Regions from separate parts of the Shewanella sp. SM95 genome, predicted to be linked through region 1. Evidence: riboswitches for the same ligand, from Rfam matches in the RefSeq annotation. Region 1 holds a riboswitch; the other holds the start of a gene.
What was found. Region 1 has a riboswitch for cyclic di-GMP ahead of gbpA (N-acetylglucosamine-binding protein GbpA). Riboswitches for the same ligand answer to the same signal wherever they lie in the genome.
Positions count from the first base shown of each region.

Region 2: linked by a shared signal. The riboswitch ahead of L5M29_RS00695 (glycosyl hydrolase family 18 protein) and the one ahead of gbpA (N-acetylglucosamine-binding protein GbpA) in region 1 are both predicted to bind cyclic di-GMP.

Region 1 is NZ_JAKKSE010000010.1:132,616-143,717, forward strand. Features, by position in the region: gene L5M29_RS12765 (S46 family peptidase) at 106-2,262, opposite strand; gene L5M29_RS12770 (aromatic amino acid transport family protein) at 2,532-3,707, opposite strand; gene gbpA (N-acetylglucosamine-binding protein GbpA) at 4,272-5,717, opposite strand; cyclic di-GMP riboswitch class I at 5,841-5,940, opposite strand; gene L5M29_RS12780 (TMEM165/GDT1 family protein) at 6,351-6,905, shown strand; gene norR (nitric oxide reductase transcriptional regulator NorR) at 6,956-8,563, opposite strand; gene norV (anaerobic nitric oxide reductase flavorubredoxin) at 8,790-10,319, shown strand; gene norW (NADH:flavorubredoxin reductase NorW) at 10,312-11,102, shown strand, end outside.
Region 2 is NZ_JAKKSE010000001.1:157,619-168,720, forward strand. Features, by position in the region: gene L5M29_RS00685 (aminopeptidase P family protein) at 1-752, opposite strand, end outside; gene L5M29_RS00690 (ROK family protein) at 1,146-1,931, shown strand; cyclic di-GMP riboswitch class I at 2,281-2,369, shown strand; gene L5M29_RS00695 (glycosyl hydrolase family 18 protein) at 2,483-5,089, shown strand; gene L5M29_RS00700 (FKBP-type peptidyl-prolyl cis-trans isomerase) at 5,221-5,691, opposite strand; gene L5M29_RS00705 (short-chain fatty acid transporter) at 5,926-7,281, shown strand; gene L5M29_RS00710 (HPP family protein) at 7,364-7,843, opposite strand; gene L5M29_RS00715 (TetR/AcrR family transcriptional regulator) at 8,135-8,749, shown strand; gene L5M29_RS00720 (DUF1294 domain-containing protein) at 8,843-9,319, opposite strand; gene L5M29_RS00725 (DUF418 domain-containing protein) at 9,349-10,554, opposite strand; gene L5M29_RS00730 (nucleoside deaminase) at 10,754-11,102, opposite strand, start outside.

The DNA.
Region 1 (11,102 bases):
GTCTTGTTATTTCAGTATTCTTAAAGCACTAAATCGCACTTGAATGCTGATAATCCAAATTCACTATGCCACTATAGGCCGCACCATTGCTGATGCGGCAATGGATTACTTAACGATTTCCATCTCAGCTAATAAATTGTCGGCATGATCTAAATACTTCATGACCCACAGCATATAACGGCTGTCGACATGAATAGAACGGTTAATTTCATTATCAAATGCCCAACCGCCAATAATGCTTTCATATACACCGTCGAACAATAGGCCGACGAGTTCAGCGCGGCCGTTTAAGGTCGGTGAGCCAGAATTTCCGCCAGTAGTATCTAAAGTTGATAAAAAGTTTACTGGTACAGAATCTATTGATTTCATATAGAAATCACCATATTGCTTCTGCTTAATCAGCTCTAACTCTTTCTTCGGTGCATCGAATGGGTCAACACCCGTGTCCTTTTGCACTATGCCTTCAAGGCGAGTGAATGGCACGGCCACTAAACCGTCTTTTGGCGAATAGCCTTTCACATGACCAACCGTGACACGTAAGCTTGAGTTAGCATCGGCATACACTGGCTTACCTTGCTCTAGGTTGTAAGCAATAATGGCATCCATATATTGCGGACGCACCTTCATTAGTTCACCCGCTAATTCTTTTTCTTTCTTTTCTTCAGCCATATCAGTGTCATATATAGCGACAGCGAATTGAATGAAAGGATCTTTAGAGGCTTTAAAATCGGCAACGGATTTATCCATCCACGCCAGACGAACGTCTTTCTTACCTAACTCAGTTTTGGCGTACATTTTATCTAAGGTTTTCGAAAGCTTAGCTTCACTAAACTTTTTATCGATACCAAAGGCTTTATCCAATGCGGGTAGGCGCTGATCTTCTGGCAGTGCGGCGTAGCGTTTTAGCATGTCGAGCAATACCGCTTTATCAACGCTCGGCGCATAACGACGATCAATACGCTCCATGCTGGCTTTTAGACGTGTCATATCACGATCTTGGAAGCCCGGTTCACGCTGCATATCTGGCAGTTGTTTCTCGTTCGCGAGGCGATATAAGCTACGCGCCGTCGGCAACATAGTCGTGCTGCCTATATAGCTTAAGATCATGTCACGCTCTTGATGCGTTTTGCCTTTGGCAATCAAGGCATCTAATTCCGCTAAGGTTTTACCGTATTTCGCTTCACGACTGCTGTCTTTGGCTATCCACGCCGCAAGCTTAGCTTCGAGGGCTTTACGGTCAGCCAACATGGTTGATTTGCCGTAAAACTCGATCATAGAAGTGAAGTTTTTCGCGTAATTTGCAAGGCCAGCAATTTGACTCTCGTACTTAATACGCTCGTCGCTGCCCTCTGGCGCGGTTTCTTTAATGATCTCTATAAAGCGTTCACGCAGCATTTTGCCTTCGGGATAAGCCCACTCAAACTCATTTTGAACTTCAGTAGCTGTGCGATATCTGTTGGTACGACCTGGGTAGCCTGCAACCATCACAAAATCACCCTCACTCACGCCTTTAGCCGAGACTTTTAAGAAACTTTTTGGCTCGTATGGCACGTTGTCGCTGCTAAATTCTGCTGGTTTACCCGCTTTAGATACATAAGCACGGTAGAAAGAAAAATCGCCTGTGTGACGTGGCCACATCCAGTTGTCTACGTCGCCGCCGTATTTACCCACACTCGCGGCTGGGTTATAGACTAAACGCACATCACGGATTTCCAATTGCTTAACCAGATAATATTCGAGGCCGCCGTGAAAGCTATACACTTGGCAACGGTAACCATCTTCTTTTTCACATTCAGCAACTAACGCTTTTTCTTGGCTTTCAACGCCTTGATAGAAGGCGCTGCCCACTTTACCTTCAAGCCCGTTTTTAACTCGCTCAGTGACATTAGTGACATCTTCAGTCACATAGACACGTGAGCCAGGGGTCGCAGGTAATTCATCGGCGAAGGTCTTAGCTAAAAAACCATCCTGCAGCAGATTTTTCTCAGGAGTGGAGTTGTATTGAATCGCCCCATAGGCACAGTGATGGTTAGTCACGACTAGGCCCTTTGGCGATACAAATGATGCAGTGCAACCGCCAAGGCTTATCACGGCATTCATTGGGAATTCGGTGAGTTTAGAAATCGATTTTGCATCAATTTCAAGGCCTTTTGCTTTCAGCTCATCAGCCATAGCAGGCAGTTGATGGGGCTGCCACATACCTTCGTCAGCCTGTGCGCCAAAACTAGCGGCCACGGCAACTGTGAGTAACCATTTTTTCATTGTGTTAAGTCCGTTTTATGTGAATGAAGCCACGCGCAAGCTGGGCCATTTTCTCGTTTTAATAGCGTTGTTTTAATTTTAAATAACTGTGCTAAAACCCAGCATCACTCGCTTTAAAACCTAAAAAGCAAAAAGTCAGGCCGGGGCCTGACTTTATCACATGCGACACTCTCTATAACAGACTCTGAAAAACTCGCTTACAAAGCAAATACATTTAATCAAAGTTACCCAGATGTATTCGCTAAAAAGCCCTCATCTATCGCAATGAATTAGATCCCAACAAATAGTTGGGCACCCACAATCACGGCACCTAACAAACCTGCAATGACTAACGCAACAGATCCGCCAGACACTTGATAACCTCCCAGCTGCGACTGACGTTGACGCAGTGCCATAACAATTGGCAAGAAGATGATCATCACGACCAATGGCACGGCCGCAAATCCCAGTACCGCCACAAAACCTTCAGGCAAATACAAGGCACACAAAACAGGAGGAATAAAGGTCAGTAACCAAGTTTGAATACGGCCGGCAAACGTTTCTTTGGCGCGAGTTAATTCGGCGATAAAGTCATATAAACTTAAGGTCACACCGAGGAATGAGGTCACTAAAGCTAAGTCAGCGAATAATGAAATACATTTGCTGATCCAAGGCGTATGAGCAATATCCTGCAATGCCGTGACGAGTGAAGGTAGTGAACCTTCAAAACTATTCACCTCATATCCGCCGACTGTGCCCAAAGTCACCAATAACCAAAGCACATAACAAGCGAGTGGGATCGTCGAGCCGATTAACAACACCTTACGCAGTGATACCGCATCGCCATCGAGATAACGCACTAAAGTGGCGATACAGACGTGGAAACCAAACGAAGTAAACACTACGGGAATCGCCGCCATCCAATTGCTGGTCATAGACTCGGCAATCGCGCCAGTTGCCATGCTAGCAATACTGACTTCGGGCAATAAAAATAATACCACCACCACGAGCAATAGAATCATTAACGAAAATAGGAAACGTGACACTTTATCGACCCAAGCAACACCTAGCGCCGCAAAGCCACCGAGCACGAGTGTAAATAACAACACTGCGACTTGATTATCGAGCACGATATCGAACATGTTCTTCGCTTTAAGCACTAATAACGAAGAGCCGCCGGTGAGATAAGCCGCGGTCAAGGCAAATAATAAACTCAGGAAAGAAGCACCTTGAATTATTTGACCTTTTTTACCCAGTAACTTACCCGTAATAGCATGCACGTTATCCCCCACGCCAGTGCGTAAGTTAATTTCGAGCATAAGTAATGAGGTATAGGCGGACACGCCCCAAATAACGACGAGTAACACTAAAGCAGGGATAATACCTAAAGCCGCTGTGGCTAAAGGTAACGCTAACATACCTGCGCCAATGGCCGTCCCGGCAACGATGGCGATCGAGCCTAACATTTTTGAATTCACACAATAGTCCTGTTCAATAATTAATTATTATTTTATTTGAGTAAGATTTGAACCGATAAAGCCTTGCGTCTTAAATCGAAATAAGCGACACATCACTTAAAGCATCCAATCAGATCTCGACCTAGCAGATCAATTGGCCCCAATAGCTTTTGAATGTTTCAACCCAGTAGCCATTGAGGCTAACTAAATCGATTATTGAAAAATGGCATGACTTTCAATTGTGATAGCCCAAATTAATGTACCGATATAAGCATCGATTAAATAGATAGTTTGGGACATTAACAGAGCCAAACCCAGTGGGCAAGCCAGTTGTGAACAAAGAAGGGTAGCAAACGGTACGGTAACAACTTAATAGCGCTGTGATAAACGAAAATAAACAAGCCAACAAAATCGCTACCTTTGTTGAAAATATATGGGATGCAGCATTGAGCTTAAACCGAGGTAAAGCACATCTTTCACCATCGAGAGCGTGCAAAATATGGGCTTAAACACAGCAAATATGTTTAAGCCCAATCACATCATGTTGAGAATTAATTAACTCAGAATGTTAATTTACAGCTCAGTCCACGCCATAGCCCAAGAAGCGCCAACACCTGGCTCAAATCCTGTGGCAGAAGCCGACCACTGCACGCAATAGCCGCTATAAGGGAATGGCTTACATTGATACACTTTGCCATTTTTAGGCTGTAGCACTGTAGTACCTGCAACGTAACCTTTCACGCCTGCTGGGAATACAAAATCAGCTTCTGGTGCAGGAGCTTGATCCTTTAAGAAGAGATCAAAGTTCTGCTGAATAACATCACCTTGTTTAGGCTCAGCTTTTACCTGCAAATGATAATGCCCAGCTTTAGGCTCAACGACGTCTAACACTAAGCTAGCACTGGTATTGTTAACAGTTTGGCTCACAAAACCTGCCGCTGTGCCATCATGGCTAAACAAATACGCTGACACTAGCATCTCGGCGTTACTGGTCACATCAAAGCTGACCTTCGCCGCACCATCGATAATTTGATAATCGTCGGCAAGTGAAGTGACTTCTAAGCTGTTGCCCGGAGCAGGAGCTAAATCAAATCCCACTTCGACACGCTCAATACCTGAGTTTTTCGCTGTAAAAATGTCGTTCTTGCCATACACAGGCTCAATCACACCCGATGCATTTTTTTGTCCCGCTTTTAACTGGGACTGCTGGGCATTAATCGCGCTCGCTAATAGGAAAGGCCAATTTTGTTTATCACCTTGAGTCGCATCACTAATGGTAATGACTGTTTGCTTAGCCGCTTGCTCACCATTGGCGTCAAACACCCGGGTCATCACTTTATCGCCTGCTTTTAGATCGAGTGACGGATTGATATCCCCCACATCTTGCCATTCACTCGGCACAACAGGACCCGAGCCCAAGTTCACATCGATAGCATTGTAGAAACTATTCGTCGTATCTCCCACTTCCCACACGGCCAAGATCACTTGATAACCACTGCGACCTTCTGGCACGTAGCAGTCATGGGTCACTAACTTAGGCGGCTGTTCCATACCACCATCAACTACGCAAAAGGGGGCTAAGTCAAAGCTCGCTCGGCTCAAAGCTTGGTTTGGGTTCCAATCTTGGCGAGTTAAATAGTAACGCCAATTACGGGTGACATGGTTTGCTGTGAACTGCCAACTAAATTTATTCCAGCCCGCTTTAATATCCGTCTTTGCCCAACGGCTCGGACTTTGTTCATCCAAAGGTGAAAAAGCACCATTGCCAGCACTCGCCAGTTTGCCATCAGCAGGACCTGATTCAGGAAAACCCGATGGCCCCTCAACACTTTGCGGCTCCCATTGCACCGCGCCACAATTGGCATTTTTACCTGTTTTACAGGCATATGAACGCGATTCAGGTGCCACAACATAACCGTGCGCCTGCGCAGAGATACTCACAAACGCATTCGTCGCCATTACTGCCGCGGCCAATAAACTCAATTTAGAAATAGGGGAAAAAACAGTAGGATTTGCCACTTTAATGCACTCCATTGATTGCCTATCATCCTAAACATAATGATAGGCTTAGATATAAAAGTGGTATTTGGGCAAACAACAGCATTAAACAGCAGTCGTTTATCTTTCACAGAAATCGAATTCTGCGGCAACTCCGCTATCTTAGTTCACTAAAAAATCCATTTACAACCTTAGACCGGAAGCTTTGCGTCCTAACTTTTCAATTAGTTTGCCAAATACAGTCGTTATCATTGAGTCACTACAAGTTAACAGTATGTAACCAAGTAGAAATGACTTGGCTAAATTAGCAACAAAAGACAACGTTGTCAAAAAATAATTCATTTATATTCATTGAGTTACAGAATATGAATCGGTATTTTTCTGACACCTGTCAAACATTTATCAGCACCTACTGTTATAAACTCGTGCTTGAAACTAAATCTTACCTAGGTATAATGCCCACCTCGCTTCGGGGGAGTAGCTAACTGGATTTCGAGCCATCGTCATCTAGGGTGAACATCAACATACTTGGCAACATGCCATGGTGTTCACAGCAAATCATAGATTTGCCCAGCAAGACCTGAGCACAATGACCGCACCTAGGGGTGGACGGTTTATTGTGCTTATGTCATAACCACCCCTAAAGGATCACACTTGGAAGCCCTACTTGCCTCAACCTTTACGGTTGCTATCGCCGAAATTGGTGATAAAACTCAATTGCTTGCACTAATCCTCGCCGCAAGATTTAAAAATAAAACCGCCATTATTTTAGGTATTTTGCTGTCGACATTATTTAACCATTTTGCCGCCGCTTGGATTGGTCAATGGGCCATTAACTGGGTAAGCCCAGATCTTGCACGTTATTTAGTGGCTGCGTCATTCTTTGCGATCGCTCTTTGGGTGTTAATCCCCGATAAAGTCGATGCAGAAGAGAGCCGTTTCTATAAAATGGGCCCCTTTCTCGCCACCTTTATTCTGTTTTTTATCGCCGAAATGGGGGATAAAACACAAATCGCAACTGTGGTATTAGCCGCAAAATACGATTCATTAACTATGGTGGTTGCTGGCACAACCTTAGGCATGCTGCTTGCTAACGTACCCGTAGTGATTGCAGGCCACTTCAGCGCCGAAAAATTGCCTATGTTGTGGATACACCGTGGCTGCGCCGTATTGTTCGCACTACTGGGTGTCGCGACCCTGTTCTTCTAAGAATCGAGGCAGGGGTTTTGCTACAGAATAAAATTTCTTCACGCAATATTTTATTCTTTTAAACCTAACCGTTTTGCAAGTCGGTGCAAATTACCTGTATCGATTTGCAATATTCTTGCACACGCAGCCCAATTTTGTTGATTCGCGGCTAAAACTTGACGAATAAGTTGACGCTGATATCTCTCAGTCGCAGCCTTAAGCCCAAGCATAACACTGGAATTATCTTGCGATTGTCCCTCACGACAGGCCGACTCAGACCTAAATGCTAATTCACTGGCTGGCGTTGCGGCATCTGATGGTTTATCTTCGTCGACTGTTCTGTGTGCTTGATTCATCAAAGAATCGAGCTGAAAATGTTTATCACTTAAGCTGATATAAGCCGTTTTTAGCTCGGCTTTCGCCAACACCGCAGCCCTGTGTATCGCATGCTCTAGCTCACGCACATTACCCGGCCATGTGTATTGCTCTAATAACTGCTGCGCTGCGGGTGTGATATTGATATGGGTGAGTCCTAACTTCGCTTTACAACGTTCAAGAAAAAAACCTGTCAGCATGACAATATCTTGCCCACGCTCTCTTAATGGTGCTACGTGGATAGGAAATACGCTCAACCTATGGTAAAGATCGAAACGAAAGCGCCCTTCCGTTGCCTCTTGGTGCAAAATTCGATTAGTGGCAGCAATAATCCGAGTATTCACTTTTAGGCTCTTATCACTGCCAACTCGCTGTAATTCACCGTATTGTAAAACCCTCAATAACTTAGCTTGCAGCCCCAAGGGAAGCTCCCCGATTTCATCTAAAAACAAGGTCCCCTTGTCAGCGAGTTCAAACTTGCCTTGCCTATGACTGATTGCCCCCGTAAATGCCCCTTTTACATGCCCAAATAACTCGCTTTCGGCGACGGACTCAGGCAGTGCAGCGCAGTTCAAATAGATAAGTGATTTATCGGCTCTGGTCGATTGATTATGTATCGCCGCAGCCACTAACTCCTTACCCACCCCAGTTTCGCCGGTAATTAATACCGATAAATCAGTGCCTGCCACAGCACTTATCTGCTGCTTTAGCGATTGGATCTGTGTGGATTGCCCTATGATCTCCTGCTGACTAGCAGGACGATTGAGCACCTCAGTGCCATTGGAAACTTCAACAACTTGGGATTCTAGCTGTTGCATCAATAACGCAGTATTAAGACTGGCTGCGGCCAGTGCGCTGATCACACGCAACTCGCTATCACTAAAACCATCAAACTGATGAGGGTTGAAACCATCAATGGTGAGCGCCCCAATTAAGCGATCGTTCGCGATTAGTGGTAAACCAATGCAAGCATGTACATGTAAGTTCGCACTATGATGTGGAATTAAACCATCATACGGATCAGGAAGTTCACTGTCGGCCGGGAAACGAACCACATCGCCAGCACGGGCGATAGCCTCTAATCTCGGATGCTCACTAATTTGAAAGCGCCGCCCTAACACTTCGGCAAAGAGCCCATCTATCGCCAAGGGGACAAATTGCTGCTCCCGAAATGCCAATAATGCCGCAGCATCACAATTGACACGCCGCCTGACCACTGCCAACAAACGCTCAAATCTGTCTTGCGTCGACACGCCGACAGTTAAATCTAAGGCTAACTGAGTTAAATCAGCATGGGCACTCATAGCACATCCACAGTCAAATAAAGTCATATTGACAACAGTGTAATGTCAATTTGACCAATATCAAATTGTCATTATGACATCAGCAAGTGATTTAAAATGTTGAAATACGCTAATACCAATAAAAATCAAAACCTTAAAATATTGGCATGGTGAGTGCAATAAGAGATTTAACTAAATAAGCAAGATTTACGTAGCGCATTCATTATTAATTATCACAGGTGTATTTATGACTATTCATGTAAAAAACAATATCCACTGGGTGGGTCAACGCGATTGGGAAGTGCAAGATTTTCATGGTACTGAGTACAAGATAACTAAAGGCACAAGCTACAATAGCTACCTTATCCGTGAAGAAAAAACCGTGTTAATTGATACAGTTGATCATCGGTTTAGCCAGCAATTCTTACAAAATCTTGAAGCTGAAATTAATTTAACCGACATAGACTATATTGTGATGAACCATGCAGAGGAAGACCACTCAGGCGCCCTGACTGCATTAATGGCCAAAATTCCTAACACTCCAATCTACTGCAGTGAAAATGCGGTCGACTCCATTGTAGGACATCACCACCACCCAGAATGGAATTTCATTACTGTAAAGACAGGTGATAGTTTAGCAATAGGCAATGGTAAGCAGCTGATATTTATCGAAGCACCTATGTTGCATTGGCCAGATAGCATGATGACATACCTCACCGAAGATGCGGTTTTATTCAGTAACGATGCCTTTGGCCAACACTATTGCGACGAACATTTATTCAATGATGAGGTTGATCAAAATGAATTAATGGAGCAATGCCTACGGTACTACTCAAACATTTTAACGCCCTTTAGCAGCCTAGTGACGGCTAAAATTCACGAAGTATTAAGCTTTAATTTACCTGTAGATATGATCGCAACTTCACACGGCATTGTGTGGCGTGATAATCCAGCCCAAATTATTCACCAATATTTAGCTTGGGCCGACGCTTATCAAGAAGACCGTATCACGATTTTCTACGACTCTATGTCCAATAATACTCGCATGATGGCCGACGGTATTGCTCAAGGTATCCATGATGTTGACCCCAATGTAGCGGTAAAAGTGTATAACGTCTCACGTCATGATAAAAACGAAATCCTTGCACAGGCATTTAGATCAAAAGGTATTTTAGTCGGCTCATCCACCATGAATAATGTGATGATGCCTAAAATTGCCGCCATGCTTGAAGAAATTACGGGCCTGCGTTTTCGCAATAAAAAGGCGGCAGCTTTTGGTAGTTATGGCTGGAATGGCGGCGCAGTCGATAGAATTCACACTCGTTTGATGGATGCTGGTTTCGAAACCTCGGTGGGATTAAAAGTCAAATGGCGTCCCGATCGTGATGCGATGCAAGAATGCCGTCAGCACGGCCAGCGAATCGCGCGAGAATGGGCATTGCGTCCCCTCGATAGCGCGAATAGTCGCTCTATCATTAATCAAGTCATGTCAAAACCTAGCCAAGCCACCACGGCCAGTCAAACAGCTGAAAATACTGCTACTAATAACGTCCCTGTGACGGCACCGATTGCAACAAAAGCGTGCGAATTAAATGATACACAATCAATGATTTGCACCGTTTGCCAATGGGTTTACGACCCTGAAAAAGGAGAACCTAATCAAGATGTCATTGCTGGCACACCTTGGACTCAAGTGGCCGAAGACTTTCTCTGTCCCGAATGTGGCCTAGGTAAAAGCGTTTTCGCTGTCATAAAAAATGAGGTGACTAATGCCTAAGCCAATCGTCATTATCGGCAGTGGATTCGCGGCATATCAGCTAGTCAAAACACTGCGACGTTTAAACCGCGAACAACCGATTACAGTTATCACAGCCGACTCTGGTGACGAATACCATAAACCAGATTTAAGCCATGTGTTTAGCCTTAAAAAAATGGCGTCAGACCTAATAAAATTGACCGCGACTGAATTTGCACATGAGCAACAAATTGATGTGATAAATCACTGTGAAGTCATAAAAATAGATAAAGTTCGTCAGGTAGTCTGTTGCCATCAAGGACGCGAAATTGCGTACAAAAAATTAGTGCTTGCCACGGGTGCACGACCCTTTATTCCGCCTATAGAGGGGGATGGCGTCGATATCATCCACACAGTTAACAGCTTAATGGAGTATCAGGCCTGCGAAGCAGACATCCATGGCGCGAGGAGAGTACTGGTTATCGGTGCGGGTTTGGTCGGAGTTGAACTGGCAATGGACTTAGCAACTGCGGGTAAGCAAGTGTTTTTGGTCGATCCACAAGCGAGCTTAATGCCGAATATGCTACCCGAAATGTTAAGCCATAAACTGACCGCTGTACTAACGCAGCATAACGTCACAGTGCAATTGCAAACCCGAGTCAGCCAACTGCAACACCAAGATGGCAGTATCTCTGTGTGCCTAGATAATGACCAGCGGTTTATTTGTGATGCGGTTATCTGTGCAGCGGGACTTCTCCCTAACAGTCAACTTGCCCAGCATGCGGGGCTAGAGGTCAATAAAGGTATCGTCGTTAACGAATGCTT
Region 2 (11,102 bases), on a different contig from region 1:
CCCTTAAAGCTTACGCCAGCACCAACATGCTCCTCAATGCCCTCTGGGAGTTTGCTTAAATCGGTGAAAAGCTGCATATCGCCATTGGCGTGGAGCAGGGCACTGCCGAGTACAACGGGCAGGCGCGGTACATCATTGCCACGAATGTTGAGTAGCCAGCAGAAAGAATCTAAAGCGGCGATTAAGGCGACATCACCACCGGCTTTTTTTACTAATGCACCAATTTCAATGCGTTTTTGCAGGCTGGTTTTACCAGCACTCTCGTTGCTAAACAAAGTGATAGGAGCGTTCGACTGTGCTGGCCGATTCTGCCAATGCAAATCGATAGGGTTTTGTTCAACTGCAACTAATTCGATTTGGGATTTATTTAAGGTTGCTTTGGCATTTTCATACCAAGCTAAGGTATGTAAGCGCGCATCGAAGCCGACGCGTGACCCCGCTGGTAGCGTGTCACATAACCACTCAATTTGTGGTGTATCGGTTAGGCTTTCATAACTGAAAAGTGTGGCATCGACTTGCAAACGAACTTGAACCGTATAGCGGCCATCGGTAAATATTGCGGCTTTATCTTTCAATACGATAGCCATACCCGCCGAACCGGTAAAGTTGGTTGCCCAGTACAAACGTTCGTTATGTGCTGGCACATATTCGCCCAGATATTCGTCGGCACGGGGAATAATAAAAGCATCGAGATTAGCAGATGTTAATTCGTTACGAATAGCACCGAGACGGTTAGCGATTGATTGTGACATATGGGCTCCAATAGAGACTGGCATGCTATGCGAGTCGGTAGGCGAAGATCGACTAAGGATGAGTAGGTTTATGTTGATTTGAGTTTTAACCGGCTCGGATTATCGCAAGTCTAGCGCGCTAGATGCAAGGGTAGCGAATAAAGGATTTTGTATACAATCGTGAATTTGTGCAGGTAAGACGCTTGAGGTTATGGGGTTTGTTGTTAATTTATTTATGTGATTTTGAGCATGAAAAGTGAATTAAATAAAAGGTTGGTCATGTTTTAATTAGGACTTGTTCCTTACAAATTAGCAACTTAAGTTTTATTCAATCGCTAACATTTGGACCCTATGCTAACATTTGCCATCTCTACTCGGGGTCAGAGTGGGGCACATGTATCAGTGGAGTAAGCGATGCAAATACTAACAATAGATGTGGGCGGTACCAAAGCCCTGTTCGAACTTCAGCTCGCGGGGCATACAGAACAATATAAAATCCCCACAGGTGAAGGTTTTAAAATTGAAGAGTTAAATAATCAAATTGCGGCGTTTGAACGTGATTATGATTTACAGCATTACCAACTAGCGATTGCCGTACCTGGACTGGTACAAAATAATCGTTTGGTTTCTTGTAAATCTTTACCTGGACTCAATGGATTGAGCTTCGATACAGTCAAAACCCAGGGTGAGCTTAAGTTTATCTGCAACGATATCGATGCGGGTATGCAAGCGACTTGTGATGCCAAATATGCCTGTGAGTTATTGGTCATGTGCGGCACTGGGATCGGTATGTCTATTGCCTTTAATGGACAAGTCTTTACGGGAGCGACGGGCGTGGCGGGGGAGTTGGGGCCTTGTCGCGTGATGACAGAATCTGGCGAGTTTAGTTTAGGGCAACTGGCCAGTGGCGATTCAGTGCGCAGCCGCAAAATCTCCACTCAGGATGATTTATATCGCGCGGGCAGTTATCTCGGCATGGGATTAGCGTGGGCGGTTAATTTATTTAATCCCAATCGAATTTGGCTTGCTGGCGGTATGATGAATAGCGCTCCTTACTACAAAGGTTGCCTCGAAAGCTTAAAGCAAATGGCATTGAGCGCGCCCTTAGCTGAGATGAAAATCAATCGTGTCGATGATATGGAAACCTTGGTTTGCCGCGGTTTATCAGTGATGCTCGCAAGGGACTATCCTCGTGCATAAGGATCATAAATGCCCCGCGCATAAGGATCATCATGTTGTTCGACAATGGTTTGCGCCATGAATGTTTAGTGATTGAGGTTTAGCTGCATAAGCGACGTAAATTGTGAAATATAAAGCAGGACTTATGATGCCTTTGGCATATCGAGTCCTGTTTTTTTATTCTTAAAGTATTCAGATGATCCTCATTACCCAAAGTAAATATTAGCGATAGTTTAATTTGCATAATTCCTTTCTTATCAGATGCCTAGTTCTATTTACGATTTTAGCCAATAACACAGTTGATAATATTTTGTTGCAATTTTATTGCGCTTACGCTTATGCTGATATTTGCAATGACAACGTTGTCATTGTGTGTAAAAGGCAAACCAGTTGAAAAACTGGGACGCAAAGCCTCCGGTCTAAGGGTTCGTCTGTACCTATGATAGCGGGGATACCACAGGTTTTTCTTCGTGCAGTTGTCAGTCGTTTTGCATGGTTTTAAGAGAGTGCTGTTTCCTGTCTACGCTTTGTTTGCCTTATTGATTCATATAAAAATTCAATAGGGATATCTCATGTTCAAGACTCAAATTTCAACATCAGCCTTGCTAGTGGCATCAGCGCTGGCATCTACCATCAGTGCCAGCGTTTTTGCAGCGGCGCCCGGTAAACCGACTTTAGGTTGGGGCGAAACTAAGTTCGCTATTATTGAAGTGAATCAAGCGGCTACCGCTTACAATCAATTAGTTACGGTGAAAGATGCCGCCGATGTCTCCGTCAGTTGGAACCTTTGGAGTGGCGATGTGGGCAATAAAGCCCAAGTGTTGCTCAACGGCAATGTGGTTTGGGAAGGCCCATCTGGCGCGTCGGGAATCGCTAACTTTAAGGTGAACAAGGGCGGCCGTTATCAGATGCAAGTACAACTGTGTAACAGCGATGGTTGTACGGCTAGTGATGCTAAACAAATCCTCGTGGCTGATACTGACGGCAGCCATTTAGTGCCACTCAATGCTCCCCTAAAAGAAAACAACCGTCCCTATGCTAATAAATCAGGCAAAGTGGTGGGAGGTTACTTTGTCGAATGGGGCGTATACGGTCGTAAATTCCCGGTCGATAAGATACCTGCGCAAAACTTAACCCATATTTTATATGGCTTTACCCCAATTTGTGGTGGTAATGGCATCAATGATAGCTTGAAAGAAATCGAAGGCAGTTTCGAAGCGTTGCAACGTGCTTGTAGTGGTCGTGGTGATTTTAAAGTTGCGATTCACGATCCTTGGGCGGCGATTCAAATACCGCAGGCGGGAGTGAGTGAGCATTCAGATCCTTACAAAGGTAACTTCGGTCAATTGATGGCACTTAAGCAAGCACATCCAGATTTGAAGATTTTACCTTCGGTCGGTGGTTGGACCCTCTCGGATCCCTTCTTTTTCTTCGGTGATAAAGCCAAGCGCGATATCTTTGTCGCTTCGGTGAAAGAGTTTCTACAGACATGGAAATTCTTCGATGGCGTTGATATCGACTGGGAATTTCCAGGGGGGAATGGCGCTAACCCAAATTTAGGTAATGCCAATGACGGTGAAACCTATGTGACTCTGATGCGTGAACTGCGGGCGATGCTTGATGAACTAAGCGCCGAAACGGGTCGTACCTATGAGCTGACCTCAGCCATTAGCGCTGGTGACGATAAAATTCAAAAAGTCGATTATCAGGCTGCTCAGCAGTACATGGATTACATCTTCTTGATGAGTTACGACTTTAATGGTGGTTGGACTAATACTGAACTCGGCCATCAAACCAATCTGTATGAAGCGAGTTGGGATCCCAATACCCGTTACACCACAGCTAATGGCGTTAATGCGCTGTTAGGCCAAGGTGTGACCCCAGGGAAAATTGTGGTCGGTGCCGCTATGTATGGCCGCGGCTGGACAGGTGTTAATGGCTACAGTGGTAATAATCCTTTCACGGGGACGGCAACGGGCAAAGTGAAAGGTACTTGGGAAGCTGGTGTGGTGGATTATCGTCAGATAGCGAACGACTATATGGGAAGTGGTTGGACTTACAGTTACGACGAAACAGCTGAGGCGCCATCTTTGTTCAAGGCATCTACTGGCGATTTAATCACTTTCGATGATGCTCGTTCAGTTAAAGCCAAGGGGCAATATGTGCTTTCTAATCAACTTGGTGGGCTTTTTGCGTGGGAACTTGATGCCGATAATGGTGACATTCTGAATGCCATGCACGAAGGTTTAGGTCATGGTGAAGGCACCACTCCGCCAGTGAATAAAGCGCCCATTGCCAATGCGGACGCGGATGTGAATGTCACAGGTCCCGCCGATGTGACGCTCAATGGTAGCGGTTCGCGCGATCCTGAAAACGCTGCTTTAAGCTATCTCTGGACTCAAGTCTCTGGGCCAAGTGTTGCCATCGCGAATGCGGATATGGCGAATGCGACTATTCAACTGGGAGCAACCCAAACCGATGTCGCCCATGGTTTTAGCCTTAAAGTCACCGATCCTGAAGGGTTATCTGCCACAGATTCAGTGACAGTAACCAACAAGGCTGATACGCCTAATCAAGCACCTGTAGTGACTCTGGCTCCGACTGCGACAGTTGAAGCGGGTAAAACCGTCAGTATAGTAGCGAGTGCCTCCGATGCAGATGGTGATGCCTTAACCTACGCTTGGACTGTGCCCGCAGGCGTGTCGGCAATCGGACAAAATAGTGCCACGTTAGTGGTTACTGGCCCCAATGTTACCGAAGCGACCCGCTATGGTTTGAGTGTGCTGGTTTCCGATGGTGCCTTAGATGCGAGCGCATCGACTAATCTGACCGTGACGCCAAAAGTGGTCGGCGGTGGATGCGATGCAACCGATCCCAATGCCGGTAACTATCCTGCTTGGCAAACCAGTGTGGTATACAACACGGGTAATACTGTGAGTCATAGTCAGTTGGTATGGAAAGCAAAGTATTGGACTCAGGGCAATACGCCATCTCGCACCGCAGACCAATGGCTGCTACTCAGCCAAGTTGATCTCGGTTGGGATGCGGGTGTGGTGTATAACGGCGGTCAAACTACTCGCTATAACGGTCGTGTTTGGAAGGCGAGTTACTGGACTAAAGGTGATGTACCGGGTGTTGCAGCAGTATGGGTTGATATTGGCGCGGCAACCTGCCAGTAATTATCCAAAATTTTGATATTATTGGTTAAAAAATAAAGCCCTGCGAAGATTCAGGGCTTTTTTCTTTATTAAGCGTTAGGTTTTTTATGAATACAGCCGAATGCGTTAAGACAGACTCATTGAAGACTGATTTAATCAATCTTAAGCAGTTCCACATCAAAAATTAACACAGAACCACCACCAATCTTGCCCGTGCTACGGTTACCGTAGGCGAGTTCACTGGGAATAAAAAACCGCATTTTATCGCCAACGACCATAAGTTGTACGCCCTCGGTCCAACCTTTAATCACCCGATTAAGCGGAAATGCGATAGGCTCGCCGCGATCAACCGAACTATCAAACACAGTACCGTCAATCAAAGTGCCATGGTAATGCACTGTCACTGTATCGCTGGCTTTAGGATGAACTGTGCCATCGCCTTGAGTTAACACTTGATATTGCAAACCCGAAGCTGTGGTGATCACACCTTCTTTGGTTTTGTTTTGCGTTAAAAATTCATTGCCTAAACGGATATTCTCTTGGGCGGCTTTTTGGCCGTTCATCGAGGTAAAGAAGTAAAAAATCACCCCAGCAATCACAGCAACGGCAAGTAACATTTTCATATAAAGAGCACCTTAGTTAATTTTCGCCATATTATCAGTTTTTTAGCTTGAGATGCTATTGGCACTCGCACCTGCGTTGAGCGGGATATCTGCAGCTACTACTTCAAGGCGTTAAAAATCCCCTCAAGACTTTATCCCGCTTTAGAGATCGCTTAATCTGTGGGCTTAAGACTCAATAAAAATTCAATAAAAACAGATAAAAACTAGAATTTAGATAATAAACAAGGAAAGTCTATGTTAAACAAAGCGGCAAAACCTTTGGTCAAACTCGTCGACCGATATCTACCCGATCCCTATATTTTCGTCCTTTTACTCACCTTAGTGGTGTTAATTGCAGCTGTGGTCGCAGAACACAAAACTCCGCTGGAAGTCATCAATTATTGGGGCGATGGTTTTTGGACCTTGCTGAGTTTTTCGATGCAGATGCTGTTAGTGCTGGTGGCGGGATTCATGCTGGCAAGCTCGCCGCCGATTAAAAAGCTGCTCGATGCGATTGCAGGATTCGCTAAATCGGCACCGCAAGCCATTATTTTAGTAACCTTGGTTTCACTGGCCGCCAGTTGGGTTAACTGGGGATTCGGGCTAGTGGTGGGCGCGTTATTTGCCAAAGCCTTAGCGCGTAAAGTGAAAGTGGATTATCGGCTGCTGGTCGCCAGCGCCTATTCTGGCTTTGTGGTTTGGCATGGTGGGCTTGCGGGTTCTATCCCATTAACCATAGCAACGGCGGGGCATTTCTCTGAATCGCAAATTGGCATTATCCCCACCAGTGAAACCATTTTCGCGAGCTTTAACTTACTGTTAGTGGCGATTCTTTTTGTGGTCATGCCATTAGTGAATCGCTTTATGCTGCCTGAAGACAAGGACAGCATTTATGTCGACCCAAGCGCCCTTGACGACAAAGGCAGCGAACTCGCAGCTTCGGCGCTGGAGCTTAACCCTGCCAATGTGAGCGAGTGTCAGCTTGAAAGCCGACCTGCGGATAAGTTAGAAAATAGCCGCTTACTCGGCTGGAGTGTCGGTGGCGCTGGGCTTGTGTACTTAGGCTATTACTTTTGGGTACAGGGCGGCAGCTTAAACCTTAACTTAGTGAACTTCTTATTCTTGTTTCTCGCCATCCTCTTACATCAAACGCCACGCAGTTTATTAACCAGCTTGAATGAGGCCATTAAGGGCGGCGCAGGGATTGTGATCCAATTCCCTTTCTATGCGGGCATTATGGCTGTGATGGTGCAGTCGGGTTTAGCCCAAAGTATTTCGGAAGGTTTTGTGGCCATAGCCAGTGCCGAGAGCCTGCCATTTTGGAGCTTTATTAGCGCGGGAATTGTAAATATTTTTGTGCCATCGGGAGGGGGTCAATGGGCCGTGCAGGCGCCGATTATGTTACCCGCTGCCGAAGCCTTGGGCGCCGATGTTGCTCGGGTGGCTATGGCCGTAGCTTGGGGTGATGCTTGGACTAACCTAATTCAACCTTTTTGGGCACTGCCCGTGCTGGCAATTGCGGGCTTAAAAGCGCGGGATATTATGGGCTTTTGTTTAATGCAGCTGATGATCACAGGCGTGATTATCAGTATCGCGTTGAGCTGGTTCTAAAGGCAAAATGACAGCCAATTTTGCATTTTAGAGTAAAGTGTAGGGCAATTTAAAATTGCCCTTTTTTATTGGCGATGAATGATTAAAACCACTTTTGTGGGTATTGCCGGCGGCAAAGTAAGTTGTGATACAGCCAACCAAAAGCCAGAATGAGCGCAACACCACTGGCGACGGGCATATACAGAAAATCCCAGTGCTGCGCCGTGAGCATAACGACCAGAGGATTCGCTCCCGCTGGTGGATGCACAGTATGGGTTAGCATCATCACCGCTATGCCTAATCCGACCGCAAGCCCTAAGGCTAGCGGGGAGACTCCTAAAGTATTTAGAATTATCAGTCCAACCAAACTCGTGAGTAAGTGGCCGCAGAGAATGTTTCTCGGTTGAGCGAGCGGACTTTCTGGCAAGGCAAACAACAACACCATAGTGGCACCAAAGGGGGCCATCAACCAAATGGTTTGCGGTGTTAGCTGTTCAAGCGTCGCTAAACTACTGATACACAACGTGGCTCCACATCCTGCGAGCAAGGCCATCTTTAGATTCTGTGGATTGATTCTTTGCATCTTTTCTCCCATTAATGGCTTGTGTTAAGCCCTTATTTTTATAATGAATTGTGTACGTGAATGTTCAGCAAGCCATCGCCGTTAACATGCTGTGGTGTTCCGTGTTCACTCTTGATTTCACTATTAACTTAATTTAGTTATCAAAGTAGACAGATTTGTCTGCCTCTATGAATATTCTCACGAGTAGACTGACTTATCTACTCATGAGAACATAGGACTCATAAACATAGGACTCATATTTGTTAGCTAAGATTTGCTAACGAATGTTTACCAAAAAAGAGGAATGAGTTGATGCAGGGCATTGAGATTCAGACAGGTACGCCATCGGATAAACGGCAGCAATTGGTCACTACCGCATTTAAACTGTTTTATTTTCAAAGTGTGCATGGGGTTGGGATTAACCAGATTTTGCAGGAATCGGCGATCGCCAAAAAAACCCTGTACCACCACTTTGCCAGTAAAGATGAGTTAGTTGAAGCCGTGGTTTGCTATCGTGATGAGGTATTTTATCAATGGCTTAGCGAGCGAGTGAACGCATCGCCAGCGGGACGAGAGGGCATTGGTGGGTTATTTATCGCGCTCGATGATTGGTTTAATCAAAGAGTGCCGCAACTGTGTGAGTTTCGCGGCTGTTTTTTTATCAATGTCAGCGCCGAATTTACTGAGCCGAGTCATCCTGTGCACCAACTCTGCGCCCTGCATAAACAGCGAGTGGCGAGTTTAATTGAACAGCAAGTATCGGCATTGGGTTTGCCAGAAGCCAAGACCCAATTTCTCGTTGCGGCAATAGGTTTACTCAAAGAGGGGGCGATAGTGTCGGCACAATTAAAAGGTGACACTCAGTCAGCACTCTTGGCGTTGTCTGTGGTTGAGCAGTTGATCGATGCCGCGACTCATGCTGCTTAGACTGCCACTCTCAGATGGCGATTCTTAGATAAGGCGCCTTATATAAAAGCCTTTGTATAAAAGCTCTTACATAAAAGCCCTTAAATAAGAGCATTAGATAAACATATCTACGGCGCCGGTTTTTATGCCATAACCCAGTACGGCTAAGTTGGCGACAACGGTGAGCCAAAAGACGTTTCTAAATGAGGCTTTAACGGACTTGTGTCTTAACAGGTTTTGGGCAAATAGAGCGCCGGGCCAACCGCCCATGAGGGCGAGCAGATGTAATGTGCTTTCTTTAGTTCGCCATTTGTTACGTTTAGCGGCGGATTTATCGATGGCATAGGCGATAAAGGTCAGCAGGCTCAGCGTGAGGTACATGCCCGCAATCCCGACTGGCAGCATATGTTGCTGCGCCGCGCCGATTAAGCCAGCAAGAAAAATCACCACCAATAACAGCGGCATAAGGCTTGAGCCTGAAGCGGCTGTATTGGATTTTTGAGCGCGACCGCTTTGTGCTCGACTCTTTTGAGAACGATTGGTTTGAGGTGAAACGCTGTTGCCCGTTTTGGCAGGTTTTTTGTTCGTCATTATCTGGTATCAATCTCGTGTCAGTGTTTTTAAGCTTGCTTGTGTTCTTGTGATGCCGTGTATTTTTTAAATGTGAGGTGGCGCCACAGTTTCTCCAGCGGCCCTTGCTTGAAATAGCGTAAGTACAGGCTGGCTAACAGTAATTGCACTACTGAATAAACCAGCGCCATGGCCATGTATCCCCATCTATCTAAGCTCAATAGCAATTCGGGAGCTAAGTGTCTAAACACTAACACGCCAACGATGGATTGCAGAATATAGAGACTAAACGCGAGTTTGCCAACATTTTGCAGCGGAGTCAGTATATTAGGATTATTCTGGCAAACTTTAACTATAATATGGATGTAAATCAGCGTCATAGGAATAGCACTTAGCATGATTAACACATCTGAAAACGCAACAAGAATAGTATTTTTCGTTAAACCTAAGATGGTATCAAGCAGTGATAGCGTTACGCTTGCTAGCACTAACTTTACCAGTACCGATTTGCTAAAACCCCGCTCAAAAGTCCCCTGTTGATACAAGGCCATGCCGAGCAACATCAAGCCAGCTGTAAACCACATTATGGTAAAAGGGATCACCAGTGCCATATAGCCAACTTGCATCAATTGCAGTAATAGTTGGTCGGCATAGCCAGAGGTCCATGCACTGTATTGCTCTGCAAATAGACTCGATTCTCGAGTGAAAGGTTCATCGCTGCCCGTAAGGCTAACCAGCGTAATGATAACTAAGGCGCTTAAAATAAAAATATTCGCTTTGCGCTTAAGGGCTTCAACACTTAAATCTTTGTAACACAAAGCTAAAAATCCGCTGATGCCATAGGTGAATAAAATATCACCTGACCAAATAAAAATGCCGTGGAGTAGGCCAAATACAATTAACCATTTTAAACGTGATCGCAGTAGTGGGTAAGCTTCTAGGCCTTTGGCGCTAAATCGCTGATATTGAATAAAAAGCCCGACGCCAAACAAGATGGAAAACAGACTGATAAAGCGTGCCTCGATGAAAAAGTTACTGAACACTTTGATAATGTGATCCGACAGCGGCTGTGTTTCATGGGGCGCATAGCCAAAAAAAGTAATGCCCATAAAATAGATATTCATAAAAAATATCCCCAACACGGCTAAGCCGCGAATAGCATCGAGGTTGGCATTACGCTGTGCGGGTATCGTCATTACAACAGGCTGCGTGGAGTCTGATCTTGACCAAGGGTCTTTAGGTAAGTTTTCTGGCACGTTAGCTGAGTTCCTTTCGCTAGTAGACATGTTCCACTTTTCACTGGAATTTGGGAGGGCTAGCCTAGCAGGCGCTAGCCCCCAATGAAATACAGCCAACACAAAAAGTAAAATACAGGAAAGGTAGAAAGTGAAATAGCGCCAACGTAAAAAGTGAAATACAAAAATGCAGAAACGGATTGAGAAGACTGTCGAATCATTACTCGCCGATATCTTCGTTCCAGAGTGTGGGATTACTGGCGATAAAGTCCTGCATCAATTGTTTGCACTCGGCATTATCGACCACAGTGACATCCACACCGCGGGATTTTACATAGGGTTCAGGCCCTTGGAAGGTAGCGTTTTCACCGACGATGACTTTTGGTATGCCATAAAGTAATACTGCGCCGCTGCACATATCGCAGGGCGATAGGGTGGAATACAAGGTAGCCCTTTGGTACTCGGCGGCGCTAAATCGGCCGGCATTTTCGAGACAATCCATTTCGGCATGCAGTACTGAACTGCCTTTTTGTACCCGTTTATTGTGGCCGCGCCCGACGATTTTGCCA